DNA from 2 places in the Lysinibacillus sp. NPDC094177 genome. Region 1 is predicted to be linked to the other one. Evidence: predicted binding sites of a transcription regulator. Region 1 holds the regulator's gene; the other holds the start of a gene.
The links. The regulator CtsR, encoded in region 1, represses protease genes until heat stress. The targets are predictions, from matches to a motif close to ATGGTCAATAAAGGTCAAACA.
Positions count from the first base shown of each region.

Region 2: a site for CtsR is predicted at 2,193-2,213, ahead of clpP (ATP-dependent Clp endopeptidase proteolytic subunit ClpP). Genes of this name have one in related genera too.

Region 1 is NZ_JBNNTW010000009.1:63,515-67,721, forward strand. It holds gene ACQKNC_RS15220 (protein arginine kinase) at 1-846, opposite strand, end outside; gene ACQKNC_RS15225 (UvrB/UvrC motif-containing protein) at 843-1,391, opposite strand; gene ACQKNC_RS15230 (CtsR family transcriptional regulator) at 1,406-1,876, opposite strand; gene ACQKNC_RS15235 (DUF4870 domain-containing protein) at 2,079-2,384, opposite strand; gene ACQKNC_RS15240 (class I SAM-dependent methyltransferase) at 2,507-3,190, shown strand; gene corA (magnesium/cobalt transporter CorA) at 3,263-4,207, shown strand, end outside.
Region 2 is NZ_JBNNTW010000010.1:145,110-149,316, reverse strand. It holds gene ACQKNC_RS16665 (amino acid ABC transporter permease) at 1-162, opposite strand, end outside; gene ACQKNC_RS16660 (basic amino acid ABC transporter substrate-binding protein) at 374-1,168, opposite strand; tRNA gene ACQKNC_RS16655 (tRNA-Arg) at 1,673-1,747, opposite strand; gene clpP (ATP-dependent Clp endopeptidase proteolytic subunit ClpP) at 2,299-2,889, shown strand; gene ACQKNC_RS16645 (hypothetical protein) at 3,008-3,892, shown strand; gene ACQKNC_RS16640 (HPr family phosphocarrier protein) at 3,988-4,207, opposite strand, start outside.

The DNA.
Region 1 (4,207 bases):
AATTCGAGCATGTGTTAAAGTACCTAAAGCACGGTATACGCGGTCCTCTAAAGCAAGCTCTGCTTTTTCCATTAGCTTGCCTCTTGCATGCCGTTCTTTTTGAATTATTTTTTCAGCGACACTTTGGATGTCCGCTAAAATATCATCCTCTGTTTTTCCTAGTGTAATCTGATTTGAAACTTGGTAAACATTACCTGTATTTTCGCTACCCTCTCCATATATTCCCCTTACCGTCATTCCTAATCGCGTCATTGCATTAATGATTTGATTCATTTGACCAGTAAGTGTAAGGGCTGGCAGGTGCATCATGACAGATGCTCGCAAACCAGTACCAATATTTGTTGGGCAACTTGTTAAATAACCAAATGTATCTCGAAATGCATAAGGCAAAGCTTTATCTAGGGTACGATCAATTTTATTGGCCTGCTCGTATGCCTTTTGAAGTTGAAAACTCGCTGTCATACATTGAATGCGTAAATGATCTTCTTCGTTCACCATAATGCTAGTTGATTCGTCATCAGATAAAAGCATGGAGCCAACCTGCTCTTTTTTTGCAAGTTGAGGACTAATTAAATGTTTTTCTACAAGTATTTGACGCTGTAAAGGTGTTAAATCCTTTGTAGCAAAGTATGAGTAATTTTCTTGAAGTTCTGTACTATCCTTTATTGCATGTGTAACTGCCTGTTCCACCTGTAATGCCTCATCCTCTGTAAAGGCTAATGGAAAACGATAACCATCTAAATTTCGAGCAAGGCGGATGCGCGTACTAATGACAATATCTGAATAATCGTCCTCCATACTCATCCATATTGGTGTAGCACGCTCTAAAAACCCTTCAATCATCACGACACATCACCACCTTCGAATTGTAGCTGCTTTTCAAGTTCCTTCACTTCATCACGAAGCTTAGCTGCCTCTTCAAATTGCTCTTCATCTACAGCAACCCTCATACGTTTACGAATATCTTCAATTTGCTTTTTGATGACATAGACATTACTTTGAGCACCGGGCACTTTCCCTATATGCTGAGGACCAGCCTGTATACGGTTAAAGAGCTTCGGTAAGTGTTCGCTAAAGGTGTCATAGCAGATAGGGCATCCAAATTTACCTTCTTTTAAAAACCGTTTATACGTAAATCCACATTGTGAACATGTTTGAGTTTGTGGTTGCGACTGCTGTTTTTCACCCACTTTTTGTTGCTGCCATGAAGGTGAGCCAAACCAATTGGATAATAGCTGTTGAATAGATATTGGCTCTTGCTTAAATTCAGCATGAAATGGATGGAACTGCGAGGCGCAGACGTCACAATAATGGTGCTCCACCTTTTGACCACTTTGAACTTGTGTTACGGTAACTGTCGCATTACGCTGCTTACAATGTTCGCAAATCATTTCCATCACCTCTTTTATTTTTGCTGTTCATATTTAATCGTTGTTAACATCGCTCGTAAAATTTTGGCTCGAATTTTATCTCGTAACGGGAGTTGCAAATCGATAGTTGAACGATCAACTGCTGCTAACATTATCTTCGCTTCTCGCTTTGAAATTACCTGCTCATCAATTAATCGATAAACTAAATCTTCTGCCATTGTTTGCGATGCCCCACCTTCTATTTGCCTGAGGACATCATCGATTAGATCAATTTGTGAATTCGCGCGGACACGTAAAATTCGAATGTATCCACCACCACCACGTTTGCTTTCAACAAGGTAACCTCGTTCGGCCGTAAATCTTGTATTAATTACATAATTTATTTGTGAGGGTACACATTGAAATTTATCTGCGATTTCACTACGTTTTATTTCAATATGCCCTTCTCCACCTAATTCAAGTACTTGTTTTAAGTAGCCTTCTATGATGTCTGATATATTACGCATTTTAGGAATTCACCTCGCTTACTTCACTGACTTTGACTATCTTTGACTTTCTTTGAGTATATTATACAAAACGCTTGAAAATAATTGCAATTATTTCGCCCACAGAAAAATTAAAGCGCCTATCCTTAGTTATAAGATACCCTTTTCAGCAATAGAAAAAACGCAAGCATATGCAACTAGCATATACTTGCGTCTATAAAAATTATACCCAACGGCCAACAATTGGATAACGCCAAGGCTCATCAGATAAAGCCTTCACAATACCGATAATTGGTACAACAAATAACATGATCCCGAAAATTATTAAAAACGGTATGCCAATTAATAAAAAACTTAAAACACCTGAAATTCCAACTAAAACCCACATCACAACTTGGAACAGTAACGCTTGAACGGAAATAGCTTTTATTTCTTCATCCGAACTAATTAAGAAAAATATAATTGGTACTACCCATGGCGCAAAAAACGCACTTGCGTGTATGATTACCTTAGACCATTTAGTTTCCACTTATATCAACCCTTCCATTTAATTTTTCTTTATTTTATGTACTATTATTTACGGCACCATACCTTAAATAGTTTCAAATATAAATTGGATTTATAAAATTTTTGAAAGGCATGTGATACTTGATGGAATTTAATAACACACTTGCAAACGAATATGAAAAAGGTATTCGTCGTACGCTACCAAGCTACGATGCAATGCTACGTTTAACACAAACCTTTTATCAATCTACATTACATGAGAAAGCTGAATTTTTAGTAGTTGGCTCTGGAAGCGGTAATGAAATTTTACAACTTGCAGAGAAAAGACCTCATTGGTCATTTGTTGGTATCGATCCATCAGAGGCGATGCTACAAATAGCTGGAGAACGTTTAAAATCTCTACCTAATAATATTTCTTTATATCAAGGAACTATACTGGAAACTAAGCTACCTTCAGTGAAGTTTGATGCAGCAAGCTGCGTACTAGTGCTTCATTTTATACAAGATACTCAAGAGAAGCTTGAAACATTAAAAAAAATAGCAAATAATTTAAAGCCTGGTGCTCCATTTGTGCTTGTCTCAAAATACAGGCAGCCTGGTTCCTTAGAAACTGAGCTACAATTTGATTTATGGCGTGCTTATTGGCTACAGCATACAAAGCTATCACCATCAGACGTAGCGGAAATGGAGAAATCCATTCGTTCTCTTTCATTTATGCTTGAAGAGGATATTTTATCACTCTTACAGCAGGCTGGCTTTACAAAACCATCTAGATTCTTTGCCACTACTTTATTTGGCGGCTGGATATGCTATAGAGAGAGCGTATAAAATTTAGAGTGTTATTTCTTGAGAAGATAAACACATCTGTTAGGATAGAATTACAGGATTGAGGTGAATGCTGTGATACGTACAATCGGTATTACAAAAGACCAAAAGCTTATAAAAGATTTTCCGCTTGAAGATATACACAAAAACGAATTTGAATGGTACTGGGTCGATTTTAATTGTCCGACCTATGAGGAAGAACTACTTTTAGATACATTTTTTCATTTCCATCCACTCGCTATAGAAGATTGTTTAATGCGTTTACAGCGGCCAAAGCTCGATTTTTATGATGATTTCCATTTCTTTGTTATCCAAAGAGTTAACGAAGAACTAGCAGCTGAGGAAGTAAATATTTTTGTTTCTAATAAATTTATTGTTACATTCCATAAAAACGTAGCACCGGAAATAGATCGAGTACAAATGATGTTAGAAAAGCAGCCAAAAAATTGGGAACGTGGCACAATATATTTAACATACCAGGTAATCGATAAAATCGTTGATAGCTATTTCCCACTTGTCTATAAGATTGAAGATCATTTAAATGCACTTGAAGATGAGCTTACCTATCAAAGTAACCCCAATGCTATGAAAATTGTGTTTGAATTCCGTAGTGATTTGCTTGATCTACGACGCACCATTTTACCAATGCGTGATTTATTATATCGTATCCTTAACTCGTACCGATTTTCACTTAAGAAATCAGAACGAGCTTATTTTGGAGATATTTACGATCATCTTCTTAAACTGACCGAAATGATTGAATCCAACCGTGAGCTCACTGCTGATATGCGTGATAGCTATATGGCGATGAGCTCTAGTCGCATGAACGGCATCATGATGACCTTAACAATTGTTTCAACAATCTTTATCCCTCTAACGTTTATCGCCGGTGTGTATGGAATGAATTTTGACAATATGCCAGAGCTACATGGGGAATATAGCTACTTCATCATACTCGGAATTATGATTCTTATCGCTTTATTTATGCTGGGAATCTTTAAACTTAAAGGCTGGTTTAAT
Region 2 (4,207 bases), on a different contig from region 1:
AATCCATTTTCTAGTCGATAATTTTCCAAGTCCTAAAAATAGCCCTAAAAGAATTCCGCCAAAATAACCACTGAGTGTTAAAATTAACGTCACACCAATACCACGTATAAACATATCACGGTAGTTCCAGACTATGTCCCAGCGTAAGTCAAAGATGTCCATCCGAAAACCCCACTTCCCCTTAAAAATTAAATAAGGAGTTGCCTAAAAGTCCTTCATAAGTAAAAAATCCGCATCAGTGTTCTCCTGTCGCAAAATCAGTTTTACCAACCATCTCTGCTGGGTCTCTTTTTTCCCGTTGGAGTCTATGCGGATTTTCACCTTATATCAATATTATATTTCTTTTAGGACAACCCCATCATGCAAACAGTTATTACTTAAAGTCTACACCTGTAATTTCTTTTAATTTACCGTTCTCTTTAATTTTTTTCAGTCCTTCATTTAACTTATTTAAAAGTTCTGTATTCCCCTTCTGAACCATAAATCCATAGTATTCTTTTTCAAATGCATCATCTTCGATCACTTTAAGTTTCTCTGTTGGATGAGCTTTGATATATTCATAAACTACCGCATTATCACCAATCGTAGCATCCACATTACCATTCAGCATTTCTTTGATAGCAACTGGCTGATTTTCAAATGCCATAATATTTGGACTCGATTCACCCTGTAGCTTTTTCGCAGCTTCATGACCTGTAGCATTAATTTGTACTGAAATCTTTTTATCCTTTAAATCAGCTAATGATTTAACCTTGGAATCTTCTTTTACTACGATTAATAATCGAGATTCATAATATGGATCTGTAAAGTCAAATGTTTCTTTACGCTTATCATTAATTGAGATCCCTGCTGCTCCTATGTCTGTTTCACCATTTTTAACAGTTTGGAAGACTGGCTCCCAGCCAATATTTTGCCACTCTACTTTAAAGCCCATTTCATCAGCAATCGCCTGCAAAATATCGAAATCTAATCCTACAATATTTCCTTTATCGTCAAGTGATTCGAATGGTGCAAATGTCGCTTCTGTTCCTACCTTATAAATTTTCTTACCATCTCCATCTTCAGATGGCGCGCTACCGGATGATGTCTTTTCTTTTGTGCCGCAACCTGCTAGAACTAACACAAATACTGCTACGACCACAAGTAACATAGATAAACTTCTTTTCATAGCTACTCCCCCTAATTCGATTATTTTCCGAATATAATTATTTTTTAAGCAATTCGGAAATGTTATACTATTAGGTCAATTATAGTAACATTATTCTCTTTAGACAATAACCTTTCGTATAAAAGTAATTATTTTCTCATAAAAATTTATTCAAATTGGATTTTCTAGAATTAAACGGCATGAAAAAAAGAAAATAACACCTAAAATGAATATTTATACATTCATGATTGATGCTAAAACTAGATATATTTTTGCAAAAAAAAAAGAATCCCCTCAGATAGGATTCTTTTTTTCGACCAGTATAAACTAGTCTTCACGTACAGTATGTTCACTAAAAAATAATTTGGAATTGTTGCTTTTTTGAAGGTTTGAAAGGAACAAATACGGGAATAATGCCAACTAGGAAGTATTCCCATTATTTACCCTCTCTTTCTCCACTAAGCAGGCTGCTAAACTACTTATTAGGAGAATTGAGTTGTAAAAGTATATCAAATATCAGTAAAATGGCGCCCTCGGAGGGAATCGAACCCCCAGTGCAAGAACCGGAATCTTACGTGTTATCCATTACACCACGAGGGCAATTAAACAAAAAAAAAGTACTCACCCTAGGCTTTACGTAAAGCATAATGTAGATAACCCTCATGTGAAGCATACCTGCAAAATAGTGTACTGTACTTTAACTTATGACCTTATCAATTATACAAACGTCTTGCACATAATTCAACTATAGAATGTAAAACATTTTAATTTTTTTTCGCCATTCAGCAAGTGTCCGTCTAAACACCTACTGAATGAAGTTAAGGATGTTAGCCTAATACCTTCAAATCCTGGAAAAATGGCTAACTGACCTGCTTCGGTAAAAATGTCACGTCCTGTTGCATTACCAAGATGATTGACATCGCGTCGGCCTGGGCACAATTCATAACATATTGTTTATCTGTGGAAAAGTGCAAGTGAAGTGCAGCGACAGCTACATTACAGCAAGGCGAAATTGATTTAATTAATTTCACTTTAGCAGGGTTAACATTTGACCTTCCCTGACTATAATGTGTATGATAAGGTTACAGCTGAAATACAAAGGATGTTTTCAGCAAAAGTAATCGAATTTAGTTTTATAAGGAGGATTTAACATGAATTTAATTCCTACAGTTATTGAACAAACAAGTCGTGGTGAACGTGCGTATGACATCTATTCACGACTACTAAAAGACCGTATTATCCTATTAGGAAGTGCGATTGACGACAACGTTGCAAACTCAATTGTTGCTCAACTTCTATTCCTACAAGCAGAAGATCCAGATAAAGATATCTTTCTTTACATCAACTCACCAGGTGGATCTATCACTGCTGGTATGGCAATCTACGACACAATGCAAATTATCAAGCCACAAGTACAAACAATTTGTATAGGTATGGCAGCATCTATGGGTGCTTTCCTACTTGCTGCTGGTGAGCCAGGCAAACGTTTCGCATTACCGAATGCTGAAGTAATGATTCACCAACCACTTGGCGGTGCACAAGGTCAGGCAACTGAAATCGAAATCGCTGCAAAACGTATTTTATTCTTACGTGAAAAATTAAATGGTATTTTATCAGAGCGCACTGGTCAACCACTTGAAGTCATTGCAAGAGATACAGACCGCGATAATTTCATGACTGCTGAGCGTGCAAAAGAATACGGCTTAATCGACCAAATTATGGATCGTAACGACCGTAAATAAAAAATAAAAGGCATCCCAGATTAATTTCTGAGATGTCTTTTTTTGTTCGACATCAAATCTATGTATGGTTTGATGGGGCTATCCTTCACTTTGACCGTTCTATCCACGATCAGGAAGTTTGAAGCGTCTGTCCTTCCGTCGCTTCGGCTTTTCTTTCCGTCGCTTCGGCTCTTCTTTCCGTCGCTTCGGCTCTTCTTTCCGTCGCTTCGGCTCTTCTTTCCGTCGCTTCGGCTTTTCTTTCCGTCGGGTCCTTTTCTTTCCGTCACTTCGACTCTTCTTTCCATCGCTTTGGCCTTTCTTTCCGTCACTTCGACTCTTCTTTCCGTCGCTTTGGCTTTTCTTTCCGTCGGGTCCTTTTCTTTCCGTCACTTCGACTCTTCTTTCCATCGCTTTGGCCTTTCTTTCCGTCGCTTCGGCTCTTCTTTCCGTCGCTTCGGCTCTTCTTTCCGTCGCTTCGGCTCTTCTTTCCGTCGCTTCGGCTTTTCTTTCCGTCGGGTCCTTTTCTTTCCGTCGCTTCGGCCTTTCTTTCCGTCACTTCGACTCTTCTTTCCGTCGCTTCGGCTTTTCTTTCCGTCGCTTCGGCTTTTCTTTCCGTCGCTTCGGCTTTTCTTTCCGTCGGGTCCTTTTCTTTCCGTCACTTCGACTCTTCTTTCCATCGCTTTGGCCTTTCTTTCCGTCACTTCGACTCTTCTTTCCGTCGCTTCGACTTTTCTTTCCGTCGAGTCCTTTTCTTTCCGTCACTTCGACTCTTCTTTCCATCGCTTTGGCCTTTCTATCCGTCGCTTCGGCTCTTCCTTCCGTCGCTTCGGCTCTTCCTTCCGTCGCTTCGGCTCTTCTTTCCGTCGCTTCGGCTTTTCTTTCCGTCGGGTCCTTTTCTTTCCGTCGCTTCGGCCTTTCTTTCCGTCACTTCGACTCTTCTTTCCATCGCTTTGGCCTTTCTTTCCGTCACTTCGACTCTTCCTTCCGTCACTCCGGCTATTCTATCCGCCACTTCGACGATTAAAGCGGCGGGGCATTGACATTGACCTTCAGTTCTGCGCAAAAACCAAAAAAAACTGCCCAACATGTAAGCTTGGACAGTCTCTGCATCATATGTTTTTAATCTTCTTTTTCGATTAGTGCTGCTAATGCTGTAACCGCTTGCTCAGCATCGTTACCAGCACCGCTAAGTACAACCTCTGTTCCTTTTGCAATGGCTAAGCTCATAACACCCATAATAGATTTAGCATTTACTTTTTTCTCATCTTTCTCAAGAAAGATATCGGCGCTAAAGCGATTTGCTTCTTGTACAAATAGCGCTGCTTGTCTAGCTTGTAGT